DNA from 3 places in the Rhizobium sullae genome. Region 2 is predicted to be linked to each of the others. Evidence: riboswitches for the same ligand, from Rfam matches in the RefSeq annotation. Region 2 holds a riboswitch; each other region holds the start of a gene.

Region 1 (10,277 bases), on a different replicon from region 2:
CTGAATAGATTGGGGTCTGCCATCTTTTCTTCGCGCTTTGCGATTTCAGCTTCTGCTTTGGCTATCTCCTTCGGCAGGTTTTCGAGGGCGAATTTCTGCTTGTAGGAGAGCTTGACCTTGCCCTTCGAGGCGTCTGCTGCAGGTGTCGTGGGCTCAGCTCTCGGCTTTTCCGCGGCCTTTTCGGCCCTCCTTCGCTCCTCCATTGCGCCCTTGCGCTGGGCAAGCATGTCGGAATAGCCGCCGGCATACTCGATCCAGCGCCCATCGGGCGCATCGGGAACGGTGGGTGCAATGGTCGATGTCACCGTACGGTCGAGAAAATCGCGGTCGTGGCTGACGACGATGACGGTGCCGGGGAACCCGGCCACGATTTCCTGCAGCAGGTCGAGAGTCTCGAGATCGAGATCGTTGGTTGGTTCGTCGAGGATCAAAAGGTTGGTCGGCCGAGAGAGGATGCGCGCCAGCATCAGCCGCGCGCGCTCGCCGCCCGACAAGTTCTTGATCGGCGTGCGCGCCTGTTCCGGCTGAAAGAGGAATTCCTTCATGTAACCGGTCACATGCCGCTGCTCGCCGTTCACCAGCAGGCTCTCGCCGCGCCCGTCTGTCAGGTAGTTCGCGAGCGTATTCTCTGGATCGATATCGTCGCGCTTCTGGTCGAGTGTTGCAATTTCGAGGTTGGTGCCGAGCTTCACCGTGCCGCTATCCGGCGCGAGCTGTCCCGTCAGCATCTTCAGAAGCGTCGTCTTTCCCGCACCGTTTGGCCCGACCAGGCCGATGCAATCGCCGCGATGGACGCGGATCGAAAACGGCGCCACGATCAAACGGTGGCCGAAGGTCTTGGTAATCTTCTCTGCTTCGATCACGAGTTTGCCGGATTCCTGCGCGTCGGACACGGCAGCCTGCACAGTTCCCTGTGGCCCCTTGTGGCCCCGATACTGGGAGCGCATGGTTTGCAGTTCGCCGAGGCGGCGCATATTGCGCTTGCGCCGCGCCGTCACGCCGTAACGCAGCCAATGCTCCTCGCGCTCGATCGCCTTACCAAGTTTGTGTTGTTCCAGCTCTTCCGCCTCAAGCACTTGATCGCGCCAGGCTTCGAAATGCGCAAAGCCACGGTCGAGCCGCCGCGACGTGCCGCGGTCGAGCCAGACGGTCGCGGTCGAGACCTTTTCGAGGAAACGACGGTCGTGGGAAATTAGGACCAGCGCGCTCCGGCTTTTCTGAAGTTCACCTTCCAGCCATTCGATAGTCGGAAGGTCGAGATGGTTCGTCGGCTCATCAAGTAGGAGAATATCCGGTTCGGGCGCCAGCACGCGGGCAAGCGCGGCCCGTCGCGCTTCGCCGCCAGAGAGGTTGTTCGGGTCCTCTTCGCCGGTGAGGCCGAGATGCGAGAGAAGGTAGGCCACGCGATAAGGATCATCGCCCGGTCCGAGACCGGCTTCCGCATAAGCTTGCACGGTCTTGAACCCCGCAAAATCCGGAGCCTGCTCCAGATAGCGCACCGTCGAGGACGGATGGCGGAAAACCTCGCCCGATTGCGCTTCAACGATCCCGGCCGCGATCTTCAGAAGGGTCGATTTGCCCGAACCGTTGCGGCCGACCAGACAGATCTTGTCGCCGGACTCGACTTGCAGGTTCGCGCCGGCCAAGAGAGGCGTGCCGCCGAAGTTCAGGAAGATATCATCGAGTTTCAGGATGGGAGGGGCCAAAATCAGACTCCGGAAAGATCATAGGGACGGGCAAGGATGATCGCCCGGCCGCTGCCGAGCGTGAAGCGAACCTTGCCTTCCGCAACGTTGGAAATGGTGCGCGAGGAGCCGAAGGGCAAATGAAAATCGGCGAGCGGGTAGCGTGCATTCTCGATGAAAAGACCATGCAGCTCGCTGAAGCCGGACACCGAAAACAAACTGTTCTTCGGCAAGTCGAGCACGATCGAACCGGCGAGAAGCGGCACGGCCTCCTCCGTTCCGGAGGTGAGCAGAATGTCAAAACCCTCTTCGGCGAGGCTGACGGCATAGAGCAGGTGCTGCAGCGCATGGTCCGAGCGCTCGCCACTGAGCGCGCCGGCAAGGACCAGGCGCCGTGCACCGCGGGCAATTGCCTCTGCCACGGCGATTTCGCCGTCCGTTGCGGCCTTGGCGGCGGGGTAGGGCTGTTTCGGGACGTCCGGAAACGTGCCTTCCAGATCCGGCGGCGTCGAATCAAAATCCCCGACCCAAAGCTCCGGAACCACGCCGAGTGCTGCCGCATGCCGCATGCCGCCGTCGGCCGCGATGAAGCGGCTGCCCGAGATTGCAGAACGCAGACGTTCGGTCGGGCTGAGTTCGCCGCCGAGCAGGATCGTGAAGATGGATTGGCTCATGGGCATGCCCATAGCGCAAAGCGGGGGTCAAGGGAAAGGGGCAGGTCAGCCGGGCATATCCTTGTCGCGCGACAGGAAGACCTTTTCGTAGCCGCCGATGAAACGCTCGAAGAGCGCGGCAAAGGCATCCACATCCTCTTTCGGCCAATCGGCCACGATCTCGGAAACGATCGACAGCTTCTGCGCCTTGATTTCCGAAAGAAGCCGCTGTCCAAGCGGAGTCATCACGACGATGATGCGCCGTGCGTCCGCCTGCGATGCCTCGCGGCGAAGCACGTCGCGTCCGACCATATCCGCGACCACGCGGCTTGCGCGAGATGGGTCGATGCGCAGCATCTCGGCGATCGCGCCAACTGTGACTTCGCCGGCCGGCTGGGCCCTGCGGATCGCATCCAAAACATCGAGATGGGAGAGCTCGAGACCCGGCGCCACACTCTGGATCGCCAGCCGCCCAATCAGCCGGCGGCCGGTCATCAGGCGCATGCGGGTCATGCTCCGGCCAATGCGGGGAACGCCGTCCACATCAAGAGACGTGGCGTCGGATTCATCAGGTTTGGACGCGGTTTTGCTCATATATGAATCATAACAGAGCGTTTGCCAAATGAGAACATGCTTGCGTCATTCGCATGCCATTGACATTTATATGCCATAGGCACATAAACAACCCGTAAAAGTCGGATTAATGTTTTCATGGATATGCAAACAGTACCCACGCCGCTCGTGACGGATCACCGGCGGCGGCTCATCCTCTTCTTTTTCCTGATGACGGCCATGTTCATGGCGACGCTCGATAATCAGATCGTCTCGACGGCACTTCCAACGATCGTCGGCGAGTTCGGTCATTTGGAGCGCTTCGGATGGATCGGCTCGGCCTATTTGCTGTCGCTCAGCGCCGTCATGCCGGTCTACGGCAAGCTCGGCGATCTGTTTGGCCGCAAATATGTGATGATGACGTCAGTCGCCATATTCACCATCGGCTCGGCCGTATGCGGTTTGGCCGTGTCGATGAATACGCTGATTGCTGCTCGCATTCTGCAGGGACTTGGCGGTGGTGGCATTATGGTTTCAATCTTTGCCGTCAACGCCGATCTCTTCGAACCGCGCGAAAGAGCCCGCTACCAGAGTTACTCCAGCCTCGTCCTTATGGCGTCGAGCGCCGTTGGACCAGTTCTTGGCGGCATGATGAGCGACCTCTTCGGCTGGCGTTCGATCTTTCTCATCAATGTGCCCATCGGCTTTGCCGTGCTCGCGGGCCTTGCCTTCATGCTACCCTACCGCAAGCCGCATCGCCGCCCGAAGATCGACTACGCCGGCGCAGCACTTTTGGCGATGACAACGACGAGCATTGTGTTGACGGCCGATGGCAGCCAACTTTTCGGCTCTCTCGTTTCGCCTCTAAGTCTGAGCATCATCGGCTTCGGCGCCATCTGCGCGATCGCCTGGGTTTTTGTGGAGCGTCGTGCGCCCGAGCCGATCCTGCCGCTGCCGCTCTTTCGCAATTCGACCTTCAGCCTCTTGCTGGTGATCTCCGTCATGAGTGGTGGAATCGCGATCGGCATGGTGAATTATTTTGCGCTGTTTCTGCAGACGACCACGGGCCTTTCGCCATCGCGGGCGGGCTTGCTCTTCATTCTTCTCACGGGCGGGCTGGTTTGCGGTTCGCTTTCCGCCGGGCGGATCATTTCGAAGACAGGACGCTACAAACCCTTCGCAGTTGCAAGCTTCTCGTGCAGTGCGGTCGCCTTCGCCACGCTCTCGCAAGTTCATGCAGGTACCCCGATCGCCTTCATCGGCGCGCTCATGATGATACATGGGATCGGCATCGGTCTCGCTCAGCAGGTGCCGGTGATCGGCGTGCAGAATGCAGCTCATGCCGGTGATGTCGGCGCCGCGACCGGCTCTGTGACCCTTTCGCGAATGGGCGGCGCCTCGATCGCCATTTCGATCTATGGCGCGATTATCGGCTCGCAGCTTGCAAAAATCGGCCACTCCATTCCCCTTGTTGCCGATGTCGAGCAACTGACGCCGAAGATGATGGCTGCCCTTCCCGAAGCAAGCCGCCTGGCTGTCGCCGATGCTTATGCCGCAGCCTTCATGCCGCTCTTCATGACCTCCTGCGCCATTGCCCTGATAGGGCTTGCAGCGGCACTCATGCTGAGGCCGGTTCAGCTCCCTCGATCGCGTGAAGAGATAAGTCCGGCAACAGCGGCCGCCGAAGCTGCCGAATAGGCGCGGAAGCTCCGCTTCGCCCTTGTCACAGCGACTTCATGACGATACATCTGCCGACGCTCTAACGGGGTGCCGCGTGTCCGAAGACATCCGGCTGAGAGGCTTCGAGCCAACCCGCGGAACCTGATCCGGTTAACACCGGCGGAGGGATTAGACGCGTGACATTCGGCAACGCCCTTTTCCCGTTCAAACGAAACTCAAGGAGGAGGCGTGCCATGTCCGGCCGCACATCGATCATCTCTTCGCTGACCGCAGCATTTTTCGCCGCGACGCTTGGCTTGTCTGCCGCGCACGCCGCGGGAAAGACGCTCACCATCTATACTTATGAAAGCTTCACGTCCGAATGGGGACCTGGACCTAAGGTCAAGGAGGCCTTTGAGGAGACCTGCGGCTGCACGGTCAATTTCGTCAGCGTTGCCGATGGCGTCGCACTGCTTTCGCGCTTGAAGCTCGAGGGGAGCTCCACCAAAGCCGACGTCGTCCTCGGCATCGACACGAGCCTTGTCACCGAAGCCAAGGAAACCGGCCTGTTCGACGCAAGCGGCGTCGATGCCGGCGCTCTGAAGGTGCCGGGCGGCTTCGTGGACGATGTCTTCGTTCCCTACGACTACGGCCACTTTGCGATCATCTACGACACACAGACGATCAAGAACCCGCCGCAGAGCATGAAGGATCTGGTCGAGGGCGATCCCGCGCAGAAGATCGTCATCGAGGATCCGCGAACCTCGACGCCCGGTCTCGGCCTGCTGCTCTGGATCAAATCCATTTACGGCGATAAGGCGCCGGAAGCTTGGGCCAGACTCAAGAACCGCATCCTGACGGTCACGCCCGGCTGGTCCGAAGCCTATGGCCTGTTCACCAAGGGTGAGGCACCGATGGTGCTCTCGTACACCACGTCCCCAGCCTACCATATGGTCGTCGAAAAAACTGATCGCTATCAGGCCGCAGCTTTCTCTGAAGGCCATTTTATCCAGATCGAAGTCGCAGGTCTTCTGAAGAATGCTCCGACCAAGGATCTCGCTCGCGACTTCCTGAAATTCATGGTGACACCCGCCTTCCAGGATACCATCCCGACGAACAATTGGATGATGCCCGTTTCTGCAACCTCTGAGCCGCTCCCCGACGCCTTTAACAAGCTCGTCAATCCGGCCAAGACCTTCTCGATGAGCCCTGACGACGTCGCCAGGAACCGCAAGGCCTGGATCGACGAGTGGCTCGCAGCGATGAGCATGAACTGATGCTGCAGACCGCAGCTGAACAACAGCGTGCATTGACCGGCGGGGCGATCAGCCTCGCCGCCGTCACGTTGTTTGTCGGCCTTGCAGCATTCTCGTTGCTTTTTGCCGGCGGGGGATCGGCCATCGCCGGCATTCTTTTCGATCCTTATATTCTGCGTGTGCTGCGCTTCACGCTGCTGCAAGCGCTGCTTTCAACCGCACTTTCCATCGCCTTAGCAATTCCGGTTGCACGCGCGCTCGCTCGCCAGCCGCATTTTATAGGCCGCATCTGGATCATCCGCCTGATGGCGGTTCCAATGGGGCTGCCAGTGCTGATCGGAGCACTCGGCCTGATTGGCATATGGGGCAGGCAGGGGTTGTTGAACTCTCTGCTGGTGAAGGTCGGGCTCGACGAACCGATAAGCATCTATGGGCTCACGGGCATCCTTCTCGCCCATATCTTCTTCAACCTGCCGCTTGCCTGCCGGCTGATCCTCGCGGGTCTCGAACGAGTGCCTGCCGAATACTGGCTGATGGCAAGCGGTCTCGGCATGCGGCCCCGCTCGGTTTTCCGCTTCATTGAATGGCCGGCGATCCGCCCGCTCATTCCCGGGATCGGTGGATTGATCTTCATGCTCTGCGCCACCAGCTTCACGCTGGTGCTGACCCTCGGCGGTGGCCCGGCGGCGACCACGATCGAAGTTGCGATCTACCAGTCGCTTCGCTTCGATTTCGATCCCGGCCGCGCAATCGCCTTGTCGCTCCTGCAGATCGCGCTCACGGCGGCGATCCTGGGCGCGATGGCATTCTTTCCACCGGCCGGAGATGAAGGCTTGACCACAGGCAGGGACATCAAGCGGCTGGATGGCAAAAGCCCAGGTGCCAGATTGGCCGACAGGCTGTTGTTGCTGATCGCCGTGCTTTTCCTCGGCTTGCCGCTTCTATCCGTTATCGCGGCAGGATTGCATGCCGATCTCATAAAGCTGCTGCAGGAGCCGATCTTCTGGCAGTCGGCCGGAACAAGCTTCGCAATCTCGCTTACCGCGGCTCTGCTCTCGGTCGCCCTTTCGATGGCCATGATACGTGCCCGGCATGCAATTGTATCGAAACGGCGGCGAGGCATTACCGACCGATCCTTTTTTGCGGCCATGGGCAGCGCTTCGTCGATGGTCCTGCTCGTGCCGCCGATCGTGCTTGCGACCGGATGGTTCATGGCACTGCGGCCTTTCGGCGATGCGACGCGCTTTGCAGCCTTGCTCGTCGTTCTCATCAATATGCTGATGGCGCTTCCCTTTGTCATGCGCGTGCTGGAGCCGGCCTATGTTGTGCATCAGCGCCGGACGCAGAAACTGTCCGCAAGCCTGGGTATTGCGGGCGCGGCCCGATTGAGATTCATAGACTGGCCGGGCTTGAAGAAGCCGCTGCTCACTGCCCTGTCATTCGCCATGGCGCTCTCACTTGGCGATCTTGGCGCCGTCGCGCTCTTTGGCTCCGAGGGTTTTGTCACATTGCCCTGGCTCGTTTATAGCCGCATGGGCAGCTACAGGACGAACGACGCCGACGGCCTTGCGCTTATCCTCGGCGTTGTTTGTCTACTGCTGACGATCGCTGGAACCGCAGGCCAGCCAAGGCGGGAGAATGGCAATGACGGCCGCTGATCAAGCCGGGATCGAAATGGAGGACGTGCGCTTGAAGCTCGGCACGCACGCTTTCCATTTCGATTGCCGTCTGCCGGCCGGCCGGATCGTCGCCGTGAGCGGCCCTTCCGGCGCCGGAAAGTCAACTTTTCTCAATCTGCTCGCCGGCTTTGAACGACCTGACGTCGGCCGCATTCGGATGCGCGGCGCCGATGTGACGGCGGCCTATCCGGCGGAGCGTCCAGTCTCGGTCGTCTTCCAGGACAACAATCTCTTTGCCCATCTCGATCTCTTCACCAATGTCGGTCTGGGGATCGATTCGACATTGAAGCTCACTGCCGAGGACCGGCGAAACATTTCTGAGGCGTTCGAGAAGGTCGGCCTCGCCAATTTCGAACGGCGTATGCCCGCAACGCTTTCCGGCGGGGAGCGGCAGCGAGCAGCGTTTGCGCGGGCGCTCGTGCGAAAGCGCGCCGTTCTGCTCCTGGATGAACCTTTTGCCGCACTTGATCCGGGCTTGCGCGCAGACATGGCCGAGCTGCTGCTCGGCTTGCATATGGAGACCGGCAACACGGTGATCATCGTTTCGCATGATCCCGACGAGGTGCGTCGCATCGCCGACTACGGTGTCTTTATCGATAAAGGGGCGATCGTTCTTGCCGCGCCACTCTCCGATTATCTCGCGCGGGAGGACATGCCTGCGCTACGGCAATTTCTGCGCCGCTGACGAATCTCACGCTTGCACTGGCACTTTCGCCACAATTTCATCCGAGCGAGAGGACACCCTAACGATGCCACGCTTGCTAAAATACAACGGCGCTACAATTAAGCAGAGTCTCGCTATGCAACCGATGCGGAAATCAGTTACAGCAATGGCTTGTGTCTTCCCGTTGTGCAGTGCGAGAACCGGGATGGACGACTGTTGAACCCCGTTGGAAGCGGCCGGATCAGACATGCGGCAAACCGGCCTAAAAGCAAGATGACTCGGAGAGCCAGACTGGACAGCATGACGACGTGGAAACGCCCCGCGCCCTCCAGTAACGTGCTTTCTGTGCCATACCGGTGGAGCCGCCGCGCATTACTGGTGTCTGCGGCCGCAATTGCGCTTAATGGCTGCCAGTCGATCATCGAACAATCGTATCAGCCGACCGTCTCTCCCTCTGCCAATCCGCAGATCGTCGATGAAGTACAAAAGAACGATCCACGTGCCGCCATGGGTGCGCGCGAACATCCGCGTATCGTTGCGAGCTACGGCGGCGAATACAAGGATGCCAAGACCGAACGCCTCGTTGCCCGCATTGCCGGCGCGCTGACGGCGGTTTCGGAAAATCCGAGCCAGTCCTATCGCATCACGATTTTGAATTCACCGGCGATCAATGCTTTTGCACTGCCGGGCGGCTATCTCTATGTAACCCGCGGCCTGCTGGCACTCGCCAACGATGCTTCGGAAGTCGCAGCCGTGCTGTCGCATGAAATGGGTCACGTGACGGCCAATCACGGCATCGAGCGGCAGAAGCGCGAAGAGGCTGAGGTCATTGCAAGCCGCGTGGTTGCCGAGGTGCTGTCGAGCGACATCGCTGGTAAGCAAGCTCTCGCGCGAGGCAAGCTGCGTCTTGCGGCTTTCTCCCGCCAGCAGGAACTGCAGGCCGACGTGATTGGTGTGCGCATGCTTGGCGAAGCGGGTTATGACCCTTATGCCGCCACGCGCTTCCTCGATTCGATGGCGGCCTACAGCCGCTTCATGTCTGCCGATCCTGACGCCGACCAAAGCCTGGACTTCCTTTCGAGCCACCCGAACTCGGTGCAGCGTATCGAGCTTTCGCGCGATCACGCCCGCGCCTTCGGCCAGGAAGGGACGGTCGGTGACAAGGGAAGGGGCTACTATCTCGATGGCATCGACGGCCTTCTCTATGGCGACAGTCCGGAGGAAGGCTATGTTCGCGGCCAGACCTTCCTGCATGGCGGTCTCGGCATTCGCTTCGATGTGCCGCCGGATTTCAGCATCGACAACAAAGTCGAAGCCGTCATGGCAACCGGTCCGGGAGACGTGGCTATCCGCTTTGACGGCGTTGCCGGCAACGACAACCAGAGCTTGACGAATTACATTTCGAGCGGCTGGGTCACTGGTCTCGATCCTTCGACGATCCGGCCGATCACCGTTAACGGCATGGAAGCGGCAACGGCCCGTGCCACAGCGGATCGATGGGATTTCGATGTTACGGTGGTGCGCAATAATTCGCAGATCTTCCGCTTCCTGACGGCCGTTCCAAAGGGCAGTGCCGTCTTGCAGCAGACGGCAGACGTGTTGCGCGCCAGCTTCCGCCGCATGACGCCGCAGGAGGCGGCAACGCTGAAGCCCCTGAGAATCCGCGTCGTCACCGTTCGTCCCGGCGAAAACGTCGCAACGCTGGCGGCCCGAATGCTTGGCACGGATCGTAAACTCGACCTCTTCAAACTGATCAATGCCCTGCGGGCCGGCGGCACGGTTTCGCCCGGCGACCGCGTGAAGATCATTTCCGAATAAAAAAGAACCCGGCTTTCACCGGGTGAGTTTGTGCTGCTGGGAGTAAAGGCTCTTAGGCGTGAGCCGCCATATGCGGATCCGCATTGACAAGCGCGCTGCGCAATTTTTCCATGGCGCGGCTTTCGATCTGGCGAACGCGTTCCTTCGAAATTCCGAGATCGGCGCCGAGTTCCTCGAGCGTCGCGCCTTCTTCGGCAAGGCGGCGCGCTGCAATGATCTTCATTTCGCGCTCATTGAGATGTTTCAGCGCCGATGTCAGCCAGATACGGCGGCGTTCACCGTCAATCATGTTGGAAACCTGCTCGTCCGGC
Region 2 (10,277 bases):
TGCGGAAGTATCGCAAGCGATCCGCAGCGGCTTCCGGGACTGCTCGCGATCGGTTTGCGGCATTTTTCCGTGGCGCCCGAACAACTTCGCGCGATAAGATCAGCAATCGTCGGATTGAGAGCCGATGGAACAAAGGCAGTCGGAGACTAAAATGGCGCGCGACGACACCGAAGACGCCATTATCGCTTACAAGTCCATCCTGGCGCAGATCATCGACAACCGGCCTTCCGGAACGCGCCAGCGGCTTGCGACCGAGCTTGGAAAGCACCGCAGCTTCGTCACGCAGATCACAAGCCCGACCTACGCCACACCTCTGCCGGCCCGGCACCTGGCGACGATTTTTCGGGTTTGCCACGTTAGCGCTGCCGAGCAGGAACGTTTTCTGGACGCCTATCAAACGGCGCATCCGGGAAAACTTCCAGAGCTTGGCCATGCTGACAAGTTGCGGCAACTTTCCCTCATGGTTCCGGATTTCGGGGACGAGAGGAAGAACCGCCTCCTGGAGGAGGCCATTTCCGACCTCGTGCAGAAAATTGCCGCGCTTTCCGGAGGCGCGGATTGATGGGGGGTTCACGGGATCAGTTGAGAGCCGCAATCTATATCGCCTTGGGGAGGGCTCGATGAAGAAGTTCATGAACACGGCGGAAACCATGGTTGCCGAAAGCATGGAAGGTTTCGTCCGCGCCCATGAGGCGTTCGTCGTGTTCGGCACTGGGCGGAAATGTATTCGCCGTCGCCACCTCACGCCGGGCAAGGTCGCGCTCATCTCCGGCGGGGGCGCTGGTCACGAGCCGATGCATATCGGCTTCGTCGGCAAGGGAATGCTGGACGCTGCCTGTTTCGGGCATATTTTCACGTCACCGACGCCGGACCAGATCGCGAGCGCCATCGAGGAGGCGGACACGGGCGCCGGATGCCTGCTCATCATCAAGAACTACGACGGCGACGTCATGAATTTCGAGATGGCGATGGAAATGGCCGCTGATCGGCACAGGATCGAGACTGTCGTCGTCAGCGACGATATCGAGACGGCAAGGACCGGCGAAGGCCGTGGACGCCGCGGTGTCGCGGGCACGCTGGTCGTCGAGAAGATCGTCGGTGCAGCCGCAGAACAGGGTCTGGAACTTGGGGAGCTGAAGCGGATCGGTGACCGGTTGAATGGCCGTATCCGGACAATGGGCGTGGCGCTCGGTGGAGTCACGATGCCGCAGAACCAGCGGCCGACATTTTCATTGAACGCCGACGAAATGGAAATGGGCATCGGGATCCACGGAGAACCGGGCCATTCGAGAGAGCACTTCTCCTCAGCCGAGGCCATAATCCGCCATCTCTGCGAGACAATCTCCGCAGACATCTCCATACAGCCGGACACGAAGGCCCTGCTCTTCGTCAACGGCCTTGGCGCCACGCCGCCGGCCGAACTTTACCTTGCCTACTATGCCGCCCACCGCTTCATGGAAGAGCGGATGGTCCACATCGAACGCGCGCTGGTTGGTACCTATGTCACCTCGCTCGACATGCAGGGCCTGTCGGTCACGCTGGCGTTGCTGACCGACGAGGAGATAGCTTTGTGGGACGCACCGGTGGTAACGGCGGCGCTGCGTTGGTCGCCGTAAAGGAGGCTGCCGTATACGACCTATGCCTGCTGAAGCCGCGCGCGCGGCAGCGGCGGGAAGGCAAGCGCTATCGCCACGGCGCCGAGACCCACGACGGCTGAGCCGATGAAGAGCCAGGAATAGTTGGCGAATGTATCGAAAATCCAGCCGCCTGCGAGCGGGCCGAACGCCATGCCGATGCTTGAGAGCATGGTCACCGCGCCAAACACCGTGCCGATGATGCGCGGTCCGAAATACTCCCGGGCCAGCACCGCATAGAGCGGCATCACACCGCCATAGGCGCCACCGAAAATGACGGCGAGGGCATAAAACTCGCTAAGCTGGCTGACGAAGAGATAGGTCGCGATCGCAAGCGCCTGGACCATCAGCCCGGCGACCAGCACCGGTTTGACGCCAAGTCTGTCGCCGAGCACACCGAAGAGAACGCGGCCGCCCAGCCCAGCCAGGCCTTCGACGCTGTAGATGCTGACGGCAGCCATCGGCGCCACGCCGCACACCATCGCATAGCTCACCATGTGAAAGATCGGTCCCGCATGCGCCGCGCAGCAGGCGAAGAATGTCAGTCCGAGGACAAGGAGCTGCGGCGAGCGGAACGCTTGCTTGATCGACATCCCCTCACCCTCGGCGATCAGACCCGGGCTTGCATCGGCAGGGTTAGCGGGAGCCGGCGAACGGCGGATCAGCAGGGCCGCCGGCACAAGCAGCGCCCAGGCCACAATGCCGATGACGAACATGGCTGTCCGCCAGTCATAGGCCGAGATCAGCCAGCGTGCGAAAGGCGAGATCGTCATCGGCGCCACTCCCATGCCGGCGGAGACCAAGGAAACCGCAAGGCTGCGGTTCGTTTCGAACCAGGCGGTGGTGGTCGCGATCATCGGAGCGAAGAAAGCGCTGGCTGCAAGGCCGACGAGAACACCGTAAGTCAATTGAAATGCAAGCAGCGACTCCGTCTGGCTTGCCAGGACGAGAGCAAGCCCCAGGAGCCCTGCGCCGGTCAGCACGACGATGCGCGGGCCGAAACGGTCGGTTGCCGCACCCCATGCAAAGCCTCCGACGCCCATGACGAGAAAATTGAGCGTCATGGCGCTCGATATGCCGGCGCGAGACCAATGGGTCGTCGTCGCCATCGGTTCCAGGAAGATTGCCAGCGAAAACATCGCGCCAATGGCGACACAGGTCATCAATGCGCCAGCACCGACGATGACCCAACGGTAAGAAAAGCTCATGTCAATTATCTCCCATGATCTCACGTGACGCCGCGAATGGCTTCTGGCGCCGCAGCGCCTCACCGACCTAGGACGTTCGGGCAGGCCCAAGATCGACATGGGTTGAATTTTTTCGGCAAGATCCGGCGTTTTGATTCCGGCGGGTAATCGATCGCCATCGTCCCGGCGCAATACGACGGGCGCTTGAGCCCGACCGCGAGCGGGCCGCGCATGAGCCGCCATTCCCCGCCTGGTTCGACGTTCTCCTCTGCCTTAGAACCCCATTGGGGGCGCATAGAAGGGTCGCACCGTATCTTCGTTGGAAACAAGCGGAGGTTATAGGCGCCGTCCGGCGACTCCCTTATCTGGGCCTGTCGGATAAGGAAAACGTGTCTGCGCGTCGCCAACCGATGGTCGCCAGGCAGCAGCGTCACTTCATCCTTCCTGACCGGGGGCGAACGGCGTTGGACGAAATCCTCTGCAATCGCCGCTGTCACCGTCTTCGTTGCGCCAGAACGGCTCGTAGGTGAAGCCCGACAGCGCTTCATGGGCGTGGACGGCCGTGGCAAACGCCATCCTGATCGCCGCAAGGGTCATTTGCACGGCGTCCTCGCTTTCACGTGCGTCGTGGAACGCGGCAGCCTCCGCGATCCCGACAGGATTCGTCACTTGCTTCCGTCGAACGGATCGGCCAGCGCCGCTACCGGGCGACTGATCGGATACTTGATGACGGAGACCTTCTCCGCGAGCTTGACGTCGCCGTTTTCCTCGAGGAGCGCGCGGAAGCTTGAGTGCATGCCGCCATCCTGATAGGCGAGCGGCGTGAAGCTTTTGGCGGCCAGTTCCCGGTATTTCCGATCGTCGGCGGACGATTTGGCCACGACAGCCGGATCGGATGGATCGATGCGCTCCGGGCATCCCGCGAGCGGATCGCCAGGATCGCCGCCCTTGAATTCGGCGTCGAAAACGTACTTCCTGCTACAGGCGGCGACCCTCGGCTCGCGTCGCCGAACTTCGAAGATGTCGTAGCCTTCCTTGAGGTTCTTCCAGAAGGCGAAATTCGGGTCGTCGCGATGTGCTGCCAGGTTCTTCGGCGTCATGCGAAATGGATAGGCCTGGACCTGGAGCGCTTGCTGCCCGCCTTTTAAGGCCTTCTCGACCACGGCGTAAATTTCCCCCACTCCCTGGTCGGTCAGAGCAAAGCACCCCGACGACGAGCAGGCGCCATGTACCATCAGGGCCTCGCCGGAATAACCGAGTGCGGTCTCCAGACGGTTCGGATAGCCGAGGTTGAAGGAGAGATAGAATTGCGATTTTGGATTAAGACCTCCCATCGAGACGCGGTAGAAACCCTCGGGCGCCTGTCGGTCTCCGGTCTTCGTCTTGGGGCCAAGCTTGCCGGACCAACGGCACATCGGATAGACCTTGAGCACCGCGTATTTGCCGCTGCCGTCGACTTTCCAGACCTCCAGTTCGCTTTCCATCTTGAAGATGCGCACGAGGACTGGACTTTCCGGCTTCATGCCTTTGGCGCGCATGCTGGCCAGCAGCTTCGGCGGTACGTCGTGCGACGGCTCGCCGAGACCGTCGAGCGACTGCATGCAGCCGCTCAGGGCCACCGCGACGACGGCAAGCGCCAACTCGCGGAGGTATCGCCGGCCCCGGTTTATTTGATGCAGAACATTAAAACACGTATATAACTTACTGCCGTAGCTTGAAAATATCGACATGCGTAGAGTCATGCCCCTTCCCTCTTGTCTGGATTCGAGCGAACGGAAATCAGACCGAGGCGATCGGGGGGCGCTGCTCGACTGTTTCGAGAACGCCCGCAAAGGCAATGGCAGCGATAACGCCAAACGCGATGGCGTCCGGCTGCGAATAAAGGAGATCGGGAGCCTGTGCGACGATGCCGTCCTGCTGACAGTGCATTCTCGAAACAGATCGGCCGTCACCGCGATCGTGTCCATGGGGGGTCGAAGGAACACCGACGACGACCTGGTCGGCGCGGGCGCGATCGACTGGCGCGGCGATGCAGGGCGCGGCAAGCGAACCCAGCAGCATCATGGTCGCGACAATGACGTTGATCAACAGACGCATCGGCTCGTTCTTGCAGGGGTCATCCCTGATTCAGCGTCGTCATAATGGTGAAGTTTGCCTTTTCGGTCAACGAGAAGGCCCGAGTTTCCCATCGCAGCCTCTCAACGTCCAATGGTGGCAGGACTCAACCAGCCCAAACAAGGTCCAGGACAACTGCGGTTGCTCATCCAGCCCGCAGACTATCTTTCTGTTGCCTGGTTTCTCCTCTGCGTGCCGAGTACCGCCTGGCCGCGGCATCGCGATCACCTCGCTGCTTGCCAACGCGCCAGCAGTCTTCCAATCTCTGGCCAGTTGCGGTCACAAGCCAGCCATGTACTTTTTTCAGGGTGACAGATCGGCGTTTGTCTGCGAAGAAGATCACAATGAGAGACAGGGGCGTTCGTTGCGAGACGGGCTGAGAAGTACCCTTCGAACCTGAACCGGATAATGCTGGCGGAGGGAGTCGCTCGGAGCCTTCGGTCTTATTGTGCTTGGCTCCCGGCGTCTCTGCCCCGCCAGAAAGGGGCAAAATGCCGAAACAAAATTCGCCAGGAAGACTGGTCACGGCAATGCGCGCGACGCCGCCGCTCGTTCATTGCATCACCAATTATGTCGCGATGAATATCGCCGCCAATGTCCTGCTTGCCGCAGGCGCCTCGCCCGCCATGGTCCATGCCGAAGAAGAGGCCGGCGAGTTCGCCGCAATCGCCGGCGCGCTGACGATCAATATCGGCACGCTTTCGGCGAGCTGGGTGAAGGGCATGCACAATGCAGCCAGATCGGCGGCAAGAAACGGCAAGCCTTGGGTTCTCGATCCGGTCGCCCATTATGCGAGCGGTTTCCGTCGCGAAACAGTGGCTGGGCTGATCGATCTCAATCCCACAATCATTCGCGGCAACGCATCGGAAATCATCGCGCTTGGCGGAGCCGAAAGCCGCGGCCAAGGCGTCGACAGCCGCGACACCGTCGAGCAGGCGGAAGAGACGGCACGCGACGTCGCTATTCAATATGGCGCTGTGGTCGCCGTCACCGGCGCGGTCGATTTCGTCACCGATGGCGCAAACGCCGTGCGCATTGCAGGCGGATCACCGCTGATGCCCCAAGTGACGGCGCTTGGCTGCGCGCTCACCTGCCTCGTCGGTGCCTTTGCCGCAATTGCGCCTGAGGAGCCTTTCGATGCCACCGTCGCGGCACTGGCGAGCTTTGCCGTCGCAGGTGAAAAGGCAGCTGCGCTCGCAGACGGCCCCGGTTCCTTTTCATGGCGCTTCCTTGACGCGCTTGCTGGGCTTGACGGCACGACGCTCGATGCAGCGGCGAGGGTGACGCCGGTATGAAGCGCTTCGATCTGTCCCTCTACCTCGTTCTCGACCCGGACCTGTGTGCAGGAACCGGCATGGTCGCGACGGCGCGCGCCGCCGTTTCAGGCGGAACGACGATCGTGCAACTGCGCAATAAGCAGGCCGGTACGGCAAGCCTGATCGAGACCGGCCGTGCGCTGAAAACCGCGCTTGCCGGAACCGGCGCCCTCCTGATCGTGAACGACGACGTCGAGGCGGCTATAGCGGTCGATGCGGACGGGTTGCATATCGGTCAGGACGATCTGGCCACCCGCATCGCACGCGAACGGATCGGACCGTCGATGATCCTCGGACTTTCGGTGGAGACCGAGGAATTGGCAGCGACCGTCGATCGGGCGGTGGTCGACTATGCCGGCATCGGACCGGTCTTTGCCACATCGACGAAGCCGGATCACAAGCCTCCGATCGGCATTGATGGATTGTCAAGGCTTGCGAAGGCCTGCCCCGTACCGGCGGTCGCAATCGGCGGTCTCAAGGCAAAGCATGCAGCGGACGTTCTTGCCGCAGGCGCCAAGGGCCTTGCGGTCGTTTCCGCCATCTGCGGCACACCCGATCCGCGGCAAGCTGCCGCCGACATCACTCGCGCAATCCGAAGGGCACGGGCATGATCTGCAACGTTCTTTCCATCGCCGGGTCCGACCCTTCGGGCGGCGCGGGCATCCAGGCCGATCTGAAGACCTTCTCGGCACGCGGCACCTACGGCATGGCCGTCGTGACGGCCCTGACGGCGCAGAACACCCAGGGTGTTTCCGGCGTCCACGCCGTGCCGCCTGACTTCGTGGCCGAGCAGATCCGCATGGTGTTCGCCGACATCCGCGTCGATGCGGTAAAGATCGGCATGATCGCCAATGCGCCGATTGCCGAAGCTGTCGCTAACGCGCTTTTGCCGCATCGCCGCATCCCGATCGTGCTCGATCCGGTGATGATTGCCAAGGGAGGTGCCGCCCTCCTCGATGTTGAAGCTATCGACATTCTCAAGACCCGGCTTTTGCCGCTTGCAACGCTTCTGACGCCCAATCTGCCGGAAGCGGCCGCCCTGCTCGGAGAGCCGGCCGCAGCGAACCGCGACGCTATGGAACAGCAGGCGGAAAAACTGCGCGCACTCGGCCCCTCTGCCGTTCTCGTGAAGGGCGGTCATCTTGCCGGAACGCAAAGCCCCGATGTACTTGTAAGCGAAAGCGGGATCACCTGGTTCGAAGCGCCGCGCGTTCCGACGAAGAACACGCATGGCACCGGCTGCACCCTTTCAAGCGCCCTTGCCGCCGAACTGGCAAAGGGCGTGCCGCCTGAAACCGCGGCCGCCATCGCCAAGGATTATTTAGCCCAAGCCGTCGCTGCAGCCGGCACGCTCTGCGTCGGCTCGGGCCACGGGCCGGTCCAGCATTTTCATCAGCTCTGGCGGTGATCCGCGGCGCCCGTCAGGTTTTCACGGCGCCAGCCGTCAGACCGGCGATGATATGCTTCTGCGCGACGAAGAAAACGATGACCGTCGGCAGGATGGTGAGTGTGATGAAGGCGAGCACCAGCTGCCATTCGGTGCCGAACTCGCCGCGATAGACCATGATTCCGAGCGGCCACGGATATTTCGATTCCGAATTCAACATGATCAGCGGCAGGATGTAGCTGTTCCAGCTGCCGACAAAGGAGATGATGCTGACGGTCGCAACGATCGGCCGCGACAACGGCAGCGAGATATACCAGAAGAAGCGCAGATAGCCGCAGCCATCGACAAAGGCTGCCTGGAACAATTCTTCCGGGAGGTTGCGAAAATAATTCCTGAAAAGCAGGATGCTCATGCCGAGGCCGAAGGCGACCTGCGGCAGCACCACGCCCCAATAGGTATCGAGCAGGCCGAGATCGCGGATCCGGATGAAGAGCGGCAGGATCGCCGTTGCTGCCGGAAACATCAGGCCAAGCAGGAAGTAGTTCAGCAGGAACGAAGAGCCAAAGAAGCGGACATGCGCGAAGGCAAAGGCTGCCATCGATGAGACGATCAGCGTGAGGGAGACCGTCAGCGCGGCAATCACCAGCGAATTGAAGATCTGCAGCCAGTATCGCTCGCCGAAGAGAATATCGGCGTAGTTCGACCATTGCCATGCCGCAGGCAGTCCGAAAGGATTGGTGCGCAGATCGCCTAAAGTCTTGAAGCCGCCGAGCGCCGTCGTCAGCAACGGGATCAGAACCAATGCGGCAATCAGCGTCAAGGACGCATAGAGATAGACCCGCGTCTGCAGCGGCATGCGCATGGTGGAGCTCGTATCAATCATTGCGCATGAAGATCCTTTTGTAGCCGAAGGCGAGCGTCATGCAGATGATAAAAAGCACGACGCCGACGGCGCTGCCGAGACCGACCTGCATGCGCATGACGCCGTATGTGTAGAGGAAGGTCACCATCGTCTGCGTCGAGTTCGACGGCCCACCACCCGTCAGCGGCATGATCATGTCGAATAGCTGCAGCGAACCGATGACCGCGAAGAAGATGGAAAGGCGTAGCGTGGATCCAAGCAGCGGCAGCGTCACATAACGGAACTTCTGCCAGCCCGTCGCGCCATCGATTTCGGCAGCTTCGAGCACGCTTTTGTCGACCGATTGGAGGCCGGCGATGAAGAGCATCATATGGAAGCCGAAATACTTCCAAACGATAACGGCAAGCACCGCATAGATGGCGAGATCCTTGTCGGCGAGGACGTACGGCGTCGCCAAGCCAAAGAAATTCGAGATTGCGGCAAAGAGCCCGTAGTCGCCGTCATAGACGAAGCGCCAGATGAGGCCGGCCGCGACGTCGGCAAGCACGTAAGGCAGAAAAAAGATCAAGCGGAAGGTAACGACGCCCGGAATGCGATGGGCCAGCATCGTTGACAGCCAGATCGCCAGCGGGACCTGGATGGCGATCGATATCAGGATGATGAGGCCGTTGTTGACAAGCGCCTGCGTGAAGGCCCCATTCCGGAACAGGACCTGGAAGTTGCGGAGCGCGATAAATTCCGTTGGTGTCCCGTAGCCATTCCATTTGTAGAGGCTGTACCAGGCCGCCTCCCCCATCGGCATGATGACGAAGAGCGTAAAAAGCAGCAAAGCTGGCGGCAGAAAGAGAAGAAGGACTGCCCAGCGGTCATGCGCAACGGAACTGCGGTTCCGCGCAAGATTTTTGGCCGGTCTTGCCGTCCTAATCCCGGATGAAATGGAAATATTTGCCATCTGTCCTGCCTTCGCATTCGTCGTGTCCGATCCCGGCACCCCTGAGAGGCGCCGGGAAGGAATAGGAGCGCGCCTACTGCTCCAGTTCGAAAGCGTCCTGGATTTGCTGCGCGCCGTCCTGCGAAGTCATCTGGCCGGACACGATTTCGACGGAGACGTCGTTGACAACGCGACCGACGGCGGCGCCCAGATCCTGGTCAAAGTAGTTCTGGTGCCAGGTCGAACCCGCCAACTGTTTTGCAGATTCGGCGAGCAGCGGGTTCGTGACGCCGTCATCTGCGCCGACGGCAACTGGCAGCAGCATTGCGGCCTTGGCCATGTCGCGCTCGTTATCGGCATTGGTCAGATAGGCGAGGAAGTCGAGCGCCTCCTTGGATGCGTTCTTCGTGACCACCCAGCCGTTAAGGCCGCCCAGCGTGTCGGTGACCTTGCCTGCCCCGCCTTCCACAGCCGGGAAGGCAAAGCGGCCAATGTTTTCCGGTGCCAGGCCCTTGCCATCGCCGGCGTTTTTGCGCTGGTTCGCCTCGGTATTTTCGAAGCCGAGGATCATGGCAGCCTTGCCATCGCCGAAGACGCCGAGCGCCTGCGGCCAGGTAACGCCAAGATAGCCGGGCTGGAAGGGCTCGAGCTTGCCGAGGGCTGCAAGGTCGTCACCAGCTTTGATGATGGCCGGATCCAGGAAGCCTTCGCCCTCGCCTTTCTTGGCTGCATCGAAGACCTTCTGTCCGCCTTCACGCATCACCAGATAGCTCCAGTAGAAGTGGATAGGCCACTTCTCCCCGCCGCCACCGGCAATCGGAACAATGCCGGCATCCTTGAGCTTC
Region 3 (10,277 bases), 140 kb from region 2:
GGAAGGCCATTACACGATCCCGATCGGCAAGGCAGAGATCCGGCGCGCCGGATCGGCGGTGACGGTGGTCGCCTATGGCACGATGGTGCATGTGGCGCTTGCCGCCGCCGAAGATGCCGGCATCGATGCCGAGGTTATCGACTTGCGCAGTCTCTTGCCACTCGACCTCGACACCATCGTCCAGTCGGTCTCAAAGACCGGCCGCTGCGTCGTCGTCCATGAGGCAACCCTTACGTCCGGTTTCGGCGCGGAAGTCGTGTCGCTGCTGCAGGAGCATTGCTTTTATCATCTGGAAGCGCCGGTCGTGCGCGTTGCCGGCTGGGACACGCCTTATCCGCACGCGCAGGAATGGGACTATTTCCCGGGGCCGGCGCGTGTCGGGCGGGCGCTTGCCGAAGTCATGGAGGCCTGAGTCATGGGCGAATTTGTCATAAAGATGCCCGATGTCGGCGAAGGCGTTGCCGAGGCCGAGCTCGTCGAATGGCACGTGAAGGCCGGCGACCCGGTGCGTGAAGACATGGTGATCGCCGCCGTTATGACGGACAAGGCAACGGTCGAAATACCCTCTCCCGTTACCGGAACCGTCGTCTGGCTCGGCGCCGAGATCGGCGACCGCATCGCCGTCAAGGCGCCGCTGGTGCGCATCGAGACGGCTGGAGAAGGCGGCAAGGTGCAGGCGGAAATCCCTGCGGCCATAACGTCTACAAGGGCCGCTGAGCCATTGCCGCCTGCGGTGGAACCCGTAAAGGTAACGGAACCGAAACCCGAGATCATGCCTCGTACAGCCGCAGCGATGCCTGCCGAAAAGCCGCTCGCCTCGCCGGCCGTCCGGCTCTTTGCCCTGGAGCATGGCGTCGATCTCAGGCAGGTGACGGGAACCGGTCCCGCCGGCCGTATCCTGCGCGAGGATATCGACCTGTTTCTCGCGCGCGGCGCAGTGCCCTCACCGGCGCAAGCTCCGGCAAGGAAGACTGCGACCGAGGAGATCAAGCTTACCGGCCTGCGGCGCCGCATCGCGGAGAAGATGGAGTTGTCTGCCTCCCGCATTCCGCACATCACCTATGTCGAGGAAATCGACATGACGGCGTTGGAAGAACTGAGGGCTACCATGAACCGCGACCGCAAGAAGGACCAGCCGAAGCTTACCGTCCTGCCCTTCCTGATGCGGGCGATCGTCAAGGCGGTTGCCGAACAGCCGAACCTCAACGCCACCTTCGACGATCACGCAGGCATGCTCACCCGTCATGCGGGCGTCCACATCGGCATTGCAGCCCAAACGCCCGCTGGGCTGATGGTGCCTGTCGTGCGGCACGCCGAGGCGCGCAGTATCTGGGATTGCGCCGGCGAGATGAACAGACTGGCGGAGGCAGCACGCACCGGTTCGGCGACACGCGACGAACTCGGCGGCTCGACGATCACCATCAGTTCCCTCGGCGCGCTCGGCGGCATCGTCTCGACGCCGGTGATCAATCATCCCGAAGTCGCCATCATCGGTGTCAACAAGATCGCCGTCCGCCCAGTGTGGGACGGCACGCAATTCGTGCCGCGAAAGATGATGAACCTCTCCTCCAGCTTCGACCATCGCATCGTCGACGGATGGGACGCGGCCACCTTCGTCCAGCGCATCCGGTTTCTTCTCGAAACGCCGGCACTCATTTTCATCGAAAGCTGAGATCCATGAAAGAGATCTTCTGCAAGCTCCTCGTCATCGGCGCCGGTCCCGGCGGTTATGTCTGCGCCATCCGGGCGGGACAACTCGGCATCGACACCGTCATCGTCGAGACCGGCAAGCCGGGCGGGACCTGTCTGAATGTCGGCTGTATCCCCTCCAAGGCACTCATCCATGCGGCAGAGGAGTTCGCCGCCGTCCGCCGCATGGCCGCCGGCAGGAGCCCGATCGGCATCCGGGTCGGCGACACTGCCATCGACCTTGCAAAGACCATCGGCTGGAAGGACGGCATCGTCGGCCGGCTCACCAGCGGCGTATCGACGCTGCTCCACAAGGCGAATGTCAAGATCGTCCACGGGCACGCGGCCTTTCGCGACGGCAAGACCGTGGAGGTTGAGACCGAGACGGGCGCCCAGATCATCCGCGCCGACACCGTGGTCATCGCCACCGGCTCGGAGCCGGTCGAACTCCCAGCCCTTCCGTTTGGCGGCCGCGTCATATCTTCGACCGAGGCCCTGTCGCTCAGGGATCTGCCGGAGAAGCTCGTGGTCGTCGGCGCCGGCTATATCGGCCTCGAACTCGGCACCGCCTTTGCCAAGATGGGTTCCGAGGTGACCGTCGTCGAGGCGATGCCGCAGATCCTGCCGCAATATGATGCCGATCTCGCGCGCCCGGTGCTACGCAAGCTCGGCGAACTTGGCATCCGCGTGCTGACGGGCGCAAAGGCGAAAGGCCCTTCCCGCGACGGCGACGCGCTCCTTGTCGAAACGGCGGACGGGCACGAACAGCAGCTGCCGGCTGACCGCATACTCGTCACCGTCGGACGCAAACCGAAAACCGCGGGATCGGGCCTCGAAGAACTCGATCTCGACCGTTCAGGGCCTTACCTGCGGATCGACGAGCGCTGCCGTACCTCAATGCGCGGCATCTATGCCATCGGCGATGTCACGGGCGAGCCGATGCTTGCCCATCGCGCCATGGCACAGGCCGAAATGGTGGCCGAGATCGTTGCCGGCCGGAAACGGGCCTGGGACAAGCGTTGCATTCCAGCGGTCTGCTTCACCGATCCGGAGATCGTCACAGCGGGTCTTTCACCCGGCGAGGCCCGTGCCCAGGGCTATGACATCCGCGTCGGCCAGTTTCCCTTCAGTGCCAACGGGCGCGCCATGACGATGTATTCGGAAGAAGGATTCGTGCGCGTGGTTGCGCGCACCGATACCAATCTCGTCCTAGGCCTGCAGGCCGTCGGCGCCGGCGTTTCAGAGCTTTCTGCGACCTTCGCGCATGCGATGGAAATGGGCGCGCGCCTTGAGGATATCGCCGGCACGATCCATGCCCACCCAACGCGCAGCGAAGCGATCCAGGAAGCAGCCCTCAAAGCACTCGGCCACGCATTGCACATATAGGCGTTTCACTCGACGGCTGGTCGATAAGATTGGAGTTGCAGAGCGCGAGAAGGACTCTAGGCAAGCCGTCTTGATCTTCGAATCGCTCGGCGCTGCAAACCGTCTCGACGATCTTGCCGGCGTGGCGATATGCCATTCAGACCGGGATGGGCTATATGCCGCGAAAGGACAAAGCAGCAACCGCCGCCCTATTCCGCGAGCTCGCCCTGGCCCGCGCGGGTCTTGTTGCGGGAAGAACTTGGAAGAGTATCGCCCGTTGCCGTTTCGCGATCACTAAGCTCCGCGGGCAGGCGGATACAAAGCGGCAGCCTCGTGCGGTATTGTGCCCATCGATGCAAACCCACTTCATCGTTAAATTTTGCGATACTCGCCATTATCTCGCTCTGCTAATAAGCAAGTGTCGATGGCGGGAGGACGCGATGAACGACACAGTTTTCGGTTTTCTGGTTGCGGCTGAGATGGCCGCGCTGTTCTGGGCAGGACTTCTGATCGCGGTCGCAAGAGTCTAGTCGCGTCAACTCTTTCTTCTCCGGAGCGCCGAGCGGCTCGAAATGACGCTCATTGGCTGTCAGAACAGTAAGGCCGTGCGCGGAGGGGTGGCCGCAATAGCAATATCCTAGAAGCGGGGATCGTGGGCTCGCGCCTGATCGAGGATCAAGCCGGCATGGCGGGCCTCCCGCCTGGATCTCGGCGATGGTGATCGTCGAAAGTTAGAGCCGGTCGCCGTGGGCGCGCACCCAGGCCGCGAAAGCCTCCACGCCGACCTCCCGCGATCAGAAGCCCGGTTGACCTGCTCCCTGGACGTCCTCGTTTATAAGTTAGCTCTCTTCACGTGCGAGATGAGATCATGACGACCATCAGCGTCTCCATCTCGCAGTGGCTTCCAGCCACTGCCTGGTTCTCCCCTCCGGATCGCTGTTCAGCGTGATGTCGGTCACCACGGCAGCGCTGTCTGCGCCATGGGCAAAGACACCGTCGATGCGGTCGACATTGAGCCCGCCGATGGCGACAAGCGGCAGATTGCCCATCCGCGCCTTCCATTCACTAAGCCGTCCCAGCCCTTGCGGCGCCCATTTCATCTGCTTCAAGATCGTCGGATAGACAGGACCAAGCGCGACGTAGTCCGGTTCTGCTGCGAGCGCTGTCTCCAGCTCGACATCATCGTGGGTCGAGAGCCCCAGCTTCAAACCGGCCGCGCGGATCGCACGAAGGTCGGCACCAGCCAGATCCTCCTGGCCGAGATGGAGGAAATCGCATCCCTCCTCGATCGCCAGCTGCCAGTAGTCGTTGACGATCAGCTGGCATCCATGCGCGCAGCAGACTGTCTTTGCTTTACGGATATCGCCACGGATCTCGGCCTCAGTCCTGTCCTTGATGCGGAGCTGCACGAGCTTGACGCCGAGCGGCACCAGTCGGGCGATCCATTCGGCGCGATCGACGATCAGATAGAAAGGATCGAGCCTCATGCGAAGACCGCCTTTCCGATAACCGGTGTCGAAGGCACCGCCAAGTCGCGCGGTTCCAGCACGCCGGCGCCAAATGCCTGCCTGCCCGCCTCGATCGCCTTGGCGAATGCATCGGCCATGGCGACGGGGTCACCGGCGCTGGCAACAGCCGTGTTGAGGAGCACGGCGTCGAAGCCGAGTTCCATGACCGTTGCCGCATGCGATGGCCTTCCGATGCCTGCATCGACGATCAGCGGCACATCAGGGAAATGCGCGCGCATCGCCCGAAGGGCCGAGAGATTGAGAGGTCCTGCGGCACTTCCGATGGGCGCGCACCAGGGCATGAGCACCTTGCAGCCCGCGTCTATCAACCGTTCCGCCACCACAAGATCGTCGGTGGTATAAGGGAAGACTTCGAAACCCTCACCGGCGAGAACATGCGCGGCTTCGACCAGTCCGAAGACGTCGGGTTGCAGTGTATCGTGATTGCCGATCACCTCCAGCTTGATCCAGTTGGTCTGAAACACCTCGCGCGCCATCTTGGCGGTCAGCACCGCTTCGGAAACGCCGTGGCAGCCGGCGGTATTGGGCAGCACGCGCACGCCGAGCGCTCGGATCATCTCGAAAAACGCGCCGCCGTTCCGGCCGCCGGCGGTCTCGCGGCGTAGAGAGACAGTCACGATCTCGGTTCCCGATCGCTTGACGGCCTCAGTCAGGATCGCCGGTGAAGGATAGCGGGCCGTGCCGAGCAGAAGACGGGACGCGATTTCGGTTCCATAGAGGTTCAGCATAGGTCAACCTCCCTGCATCGGGGTCAGGACTTCTATCCGGTCGTTCTCATGAAGAGCATGGCCGACACGATCCTCCCGGTGGACGAGTTCACCATTGACGGCGGTCGCGAGCCACTCACCCTCGTATTCCATCAGCGTCAGCAGCTCGGAGAGCGTCTTGGCGGTGATATCCTGAGGTTCGCCATTGACGATCAGTCTCATGGGTACATTCCTTCCTGTTCGGGTCTGCTGAAGACAAGGTCGGCCGCCTCGGCCGCCATCGCCGGCGCCAGCAAAAAACCGTGGCGATAGAAACCATTGAGGAAAACCGTGTTTCCGTGACGGAACGCGCGGGGAAAATTGTCGGGAAAAGCAGGGCGGATTCCGGCTCCGGTCTCAACGACGGTTGCGTCCGCAAAGGCCGGATGGAGCGCGTAAGCGGCATTCAGCAGTTCCATCAACGAGCGCGCCGAAACCGGCCCATCGAAGTCACTCTCGATCATCGTAGCGCCGACCATGAAAAGTCCGTCGCCGCGCGGAACGACGTAGACGGGGATGCGGGGATGCAGCAGGCGAACCGGGCGGGCGAGGTCGACCTCGTGGGTCTTCAAATAGAGCATCTCGCCACGAACGCCGCGCAGGCCGTCGGCCTTGCCGATCTGCGCCGCGCCCGTACAATCGACGCAATCATCGAAGTCGCGCTCGCCGGGGTCACGAAGGAACGAAACCCCCTGCGTCGCAAGCCTCTCCCGCAGCCTCGTGAGCGCCCGGCGCGGATCGAGATGGACTTCACGGGAGAAGAACAGGCCTTGCCTGAAGCGACCGGCAAGGGCCGGTTCCAGCCCGGCAATAGCCTCTTTATCCAGCCATTTATAACCTGTCGTGCGGCCGGAAAAGCGCTCCAGTTCACCAAGATCGCGGGCTGGCGCGACCACGAGCGTACCGTTCCGTCGCACCTCTCCCGGCACCATCACATCCCATCGGTCGGCGGCATCGAGGCCGCGCAGTAGCACTGCCTCGCCAGCACTTTCCCGCTCGCACCAGGGCGCCAGCATCCCGCCGGCGAGCCAGGATGCGGCGCGATCTAGACCTTCATTCGGATCCACGACTGTCACGTGGGCGCCGCGGCTGCAGAGCTCGTGCGCAACGGTGAGGCCGGCGACGCCGGCCCCTTTGACAAGCACGCGCATCTCAGTCGTCCGAATGCTGAAGGGCTTCGACCGGCATGTAGAGATCGCCGCCCTCGCGGTATTTTGCCGCCATCGCGTCCAGCCCCTCCTTCTGCGCTTCAGCGCGGATGTCATGCGAAATTCGCATGGAGCAGAATTTCGGGCCGCACATCGAGCAGAAATGCGCGACCTTATGGGCCTCCTTCGGCAGGGTCTCGTCGTGGAAGGAACGCGCTGTTTCGGGGTCCAGCGACAAATTGAACTGGTCCTCCCAGCGAAACTCGAAGCGGGCGCGCGACAGCGCATCGTCCCGCAGACGGGCGGCCGGGTGTCCCTTGGCGAGATCGGCGGCGTGGGCTGCGATCTTGTAGGTGATGACGCCGGTCTTCACGTCGTTGCGATCGGGAAGACCCAGATGCTCCTTCGGCGTGACATAGCAGAGCATCGCCGTTCCGAACCAGCCGATCATCGCAGCCCCAATACCTGAGGTGATGTGATCGTAGCCAGGTGCGATATCGGTCGTCAGCGGCCCGAGCGTATAGAAGGGCGCCTCACCGCAGACGGCAAGCTGCTTGTCCATGTTTTCCTTGATCTTGTGCATCGGGACGTGCCCGGGCCCTTCGATCATCACCTGGCAGTCCTTCGCCCAGGCGATCTTCGTCAATTCGCCAAGGGTTTCGAGTTCGGCGAATTGCGCCGCATCGTTGGCGTCGGCAATCGAACCGGGGCGCAGGCCGTCGCCGAGCGAGAAGGAGACGTCATAGGCCCGGCAGATGTCGCAGATCTCTTCGAAGTGCTCGTAGAGGAAGCTCTCGCGGTGATGATGCAGACACCACTTCGCCATGATTGACCCGCCGCGCGAGACGATGCCGGTCACACGGTTGACGGTCAGCGGAATGTAATGGAGGCGTACGCCGGCATGGATCGTGAAATAGTCGACGCCCTGCTCAGCCTGTTCAATCAGCGTGTCGCGATAGACCTCCCAGGTGAGGTTCTCGGCAATGCCTTCGACCTTCTCCAGCGCCTGGTAGAGCGGCACGGTGCCGATCGGCAGCGGCGAGTTACGGATGATCCATTCGCGGATGTTGTGGATGTTGCGCCCCGTCGAAAGATCCATGACGGTATCGGCGCCCCAGCGCGCCGCCCAGACCATCTTTTCTACCTCTTCGGCCATCGACGAAGTGACGGCGGAATTGCCGATATTGGCGTTGATCTTAACCAGGAAGTTCCGGCCGATGATCATCGGTTCGGCTTCCGGATGATTGATGTTGGCAGGGATGATCGCCCTGCCCGCTGCCACTTCCTGCCGGACGAATTCCGGTGTGACGTGGTCGGGGATATGGACGCCGAAGCTTTCGCCGTCGCGGACCGTGGGCTCGCCCTGCGCTTTACGGCCGAGGTTTTCGCGAATGGCGATAAATTCCATCTCCGGCGTGATGATGCCAGCGCGCGCATAGGCAAGCTGCGTGACAGCCTTGCCACCTTTGGCCCGCAGCGGCTGACGCTGGCCTGGAAATTCGGGCGTTAGCCGCTCTCCACTAGCAAAGCCGTTGTCTTCCGGGCGCACATGGCGACCGTCATAAGCCTCGACATCGCCGCGGGCGAGCACCCAGTCGCGCCGGAGCTGAGGCAAGCCTTCCTCGATAAGGATGTCAGCGCCCTCGATCGTATAGGGGCCGGAGGAATCGTAGACGATGACCGGCGGTTCGCCCGAAGTCGGATGGACGCTGATTTCGCGCATCGGCACCCGGACGTCAGGATGAATCTCTCCTGGAATGTAGATCTTCCGGGATGCCGGCAGGGGGCCGGTGGTAACGGTCGGGGTGAGGTTCTTTGCGGCAATGTTCATGGTTTGAGGCTCCAAGTTGCAATTGGAGACCCAGTCCTCAGCCGGAATGATGGAAAGACGCCGGCCCGGATTCCACGCGTGAATCCAAAGCCTTTTAAGCGCTCGCACCGTCCCTACGCCAGTATGAACTGGATCAGGTTCAACGGGTCACTGCGCACGTCAGCAGTATCTCAGCCCCTTGCCGGGACCCCCCTGGTGAATGAGGAAAGGTTAGAGTCGAGTGTTGCTGGTGTCAAGACGAAGGGAATGGCTGCTCGGCCTTCGCCTTGATCGGCGGCCTTCTCCAGACCGGTTCAAGACCCAATGTCAATGACTTCAAGGTGGTCCTGATGGAATGGGATCCCCTCCCAACAAAAGCAGAGCCTGCATGTCTGGCGCCCTTGACAAGCCGAACTGCCCGTATTTTATTCAAGCCTGCGGATTAGGCAAATTGCTGGCCGCGATCACATGACTTCGATAGTCGCCGGGCAGTTTCGCCCCATGACGCCCCATCGCCGATGGGACCGCGTCGTGGGGCTTTTGGTTTTTGGGGTTCCGCATGAATGAAGCGCTGAAGGTCGGCATTCTCTTTTCGACGACCGGACCCTACGGATCGATGGGCCGCGATGCGCGCGCCGGCGCAGAGTTTGCGATGGAGGAGTTTGCAGAAGCAGCCGAGCGGATGATCAAGCCGGTCTTCTTTGATCCGCATGCGGATCTTGCCGCCTATCTCGCAGGTGCCCGCCACCTGTTGCGCACCGGATGCCGCCATATCGTCGGGACGATCACGTCCGCCGCGCGCAAGGAAGTCATTCCGCTTGTGGAAAAACATGACGGACTTCTCTGGTACATGTGCCCCTATGAGGGTTTCGAGGCAAACGAGAACGTCATCTATCTCGGCGGCTGCCCAAACCAGCACCTGATCCCGCTCTTCGAACACCTGATCCCGCGCTTCGGCGCCCGCCCCTATCTCGTCGGCGCAAACTACGTCTGGGGCTGGGAGATGAACCGGCTTGCCCGCGAGCTTATCACCAATACCGGCGGCGAAATTCTCGGCGAACGCTATCTGCCACTCGAAGAAACCGCGGTCGACCGTATCGTTGCCGATATCGAGCAGCGCCGTCCGAGCTTCATCCTCAACAATCTGATCGGCCCTTCGAGCTATGCATTCCTTGAGGCAATCAAGAAGCTCGGCGACCGCGATCCGACCTTTAGTGCCGAAAACTGCCCGGTCGTCAGCTGCGACCTGATGGAATGCGAGCTGGATGACATCACGGCGGGGGCCGCCATAGGCCAGCTTTGCGCCGCATCCTATTTCGACAATCTCGGCACGCGGGAAAACGCCGCATTCAAGGCTCGCGTTGCTGCGCAACATGGCGCGGGGCGCCGCGTTTCCGGCGTCTTTGCCAGCGCCTATACGGCCGTCAGGCTCTGCACCGATTCCATCCTCGCTGCAGGCGGCGACGAGCCGGCAGCTGTCCGCCGCGAGCTCTATGGCAATGCGTGGCCGACGGTCTTTGGCAACCTTTCGATCGATCCAGAGACAAACCATGCAGCGCTGCCGTTTCACCTCGGCCGCATCAATTCGGAAAACGGCTTCGATATCGTCACCTCCCGTCCGCCGCTCGCCGCCGACCCCTATCTTACTGGACGTAGCAGGCAGGCAGCGCCGAGACTGCGGGTGGTGTCATGAGAGACACGCCGAATTTCACAGGCTGGCATGTTGCGGTCATCCACCGCGAGGATGGCAACACCGAAAGGTTGATGCGCCAACTGCGCCTGCTCGGTATTCGCTCGACACAGCAATGGGCGCCGCTTTCGGCCGCCGAATTGCCAGATCTGGTGATCGTCGATGCGGATCAGGGCTGGGACGATCTCTTGCCGTGGAACGGAGCGGTGCCCTGCCCCGTGGTCGCGCTGCTCGGTTCTGAAGCGCCGGGTCGCATCGCCTGGGCACTGCAACAGGGTGCGGGCGCGATCATCGCCAAGC

Evidence for each region. Region 2 has a riboswitch for thiamine pyrophosphate ahead of thiM (hydroxyethylthiazole kinase). Riboswitches for the same ligand answer to the same signal wherever they lie in the genome.
Region 1: linked by a shared signal. The riboswitch ahead of thiB (thiamine ABC transporter substrate binding subunit) and the one ahead of thiM (hydroxyethylthiazole kinase) in region 2 are both predicted to bind thiamine pyrophosphate.
Region 3: linked by a shared signal. The riboswitch ahead of thiC (phosphomethylpyrimidine synthase ThiC) and the one ahead of thiM (hydroxyethylthiazole kinase) in region 2 are both predicted to bind thiamine pyrophosphate.

The regions. Positions count from the first base shown of each region.
Region 1 covers NZ_CP104143.1:3,446,373-3,456,649, forward strand. The annotation lists gene N2599_RS17260 (ATP-binding cassette domain-containing protein) at 1-1,706, opposite strand, end outside; gene N2599_RS17265 (thiamine diphosphokinase) at 1,709-2,365, opposite strand; gene N2599_RS17270 (MarR family winged helix-turn-helix transcriptional regulator) at 2,405-2,932, opposite strand; gene N2599_RS17275 (MDR family MFS transporter) at 3,050-4,588, shown strand; TPP riboswitch at 4,644-4,755, shown strand; gene thiB (thiamine ABC transporter substrate binding subunit) at 4,804-5,826, shown strand; gene thiP (thiamine/thiamine pyrophosphate ABC transporter permease ThiP) at 5,826-7,463, shown strand; gene N2599_RS17290 (thiamine ABC transporter ATP-binding protein) at 7,450-8,169, shown strand; gene N2599_RS17295 (M48 family metalloprotease) at 8,422-9,966, shown strand; gene N2599_RS17300 (RNA polymerase factor sigma-32) at 10,019-10,277, opposite strand, start outside.
Region 2 covers NZ_CP104144.1:842,231-852,507, reverse strand. The annotation lists gene N2599_RS24810 (putative PEP-binding protein) at 1-150, shown strand, start outside; gene N2599_RS24805 (hypothetical protein) at 152-562, shown strand; gene dhaK (dihydroxyacetone kinase subunit DhaK) at 621-1,616, shown strand; gene N2599_RS24795 (MFS transporter) at 1,637-2,842, opposite strand; gene N2599_RS24790 (hypothetical protein) at 3,257-3,490, opposite strand; gene N2599_RS24785 (L,D-transpeptidase family protein) at 3,487-4,422, opposite strand; gene N2599_RS24780 (hypothetical protein) at 4,601-4,918, opposite strand; TPP riboswitch at 5,280-5,376, shown strand; gene thiM (hydroxyethylthiazole kinase) at 5,428-6,231, shown strand; gene thiE (thiamine phosphate synthase) at 6,228-6,863, shown strand; gene thiD (bifunctional hydroxymethylpyrimidine kinase/phosphomethylpyrimidine kinase) at 6,860-7,660, shown strand; gene N2599_RS24760 (carbohydrate ABC transporter permease) at 7,674-8,522, opposite strand; gene N2599_RS24755 (carbohydrate ABC transporter permease) at 8,515-9,453, opposite strand; gene N2599_RS24750 (ABC transporter substrate-binding protein) at 9,527-10,277, opposite strand, start outside.
Region 3 covers NZ_CP104144.1:981,013-991,289, reverse strand. The annotation lists gene N2599_RS25440 (alpha-ketoacid dehydrogenase subunit beta) at 1-412, shown strand, start outside; gene N2599_RS25435 (dihydrolipoamide acetyltransferase family protein) at 416-1,672, shown strand; gene lpdA (dihydrolipoyl dehydrogenase) at 1,678-3,075, shown strand; gene N2599_RS25425 (thiamine phosphate synthase) at 3,933-4,541, opposite strand; gene N2599_RS25420 (thiazole synthase) at 4,538-5,311, opposite strand; gene thiS (sulfur carrier protein ThiS) at 5,315-5,512, opposite strand; gene thiO (glycine oxidase ThiO) at 5,509-6,480, opposite strand; gene thiC (phosphomethylpyrimidine synthase ThiC) at 6,482-8,308, opposite strand; TPP riboswitch at 8,401-8,512, opposite strand; gene N2599_RS25400 (transporter substrate-binding protein) at 8,847-9,980, shown strand; gene N2599_RS25395 (ANTAR domain-containing response regulator) at 9,977-10,277, shown strand, end outside.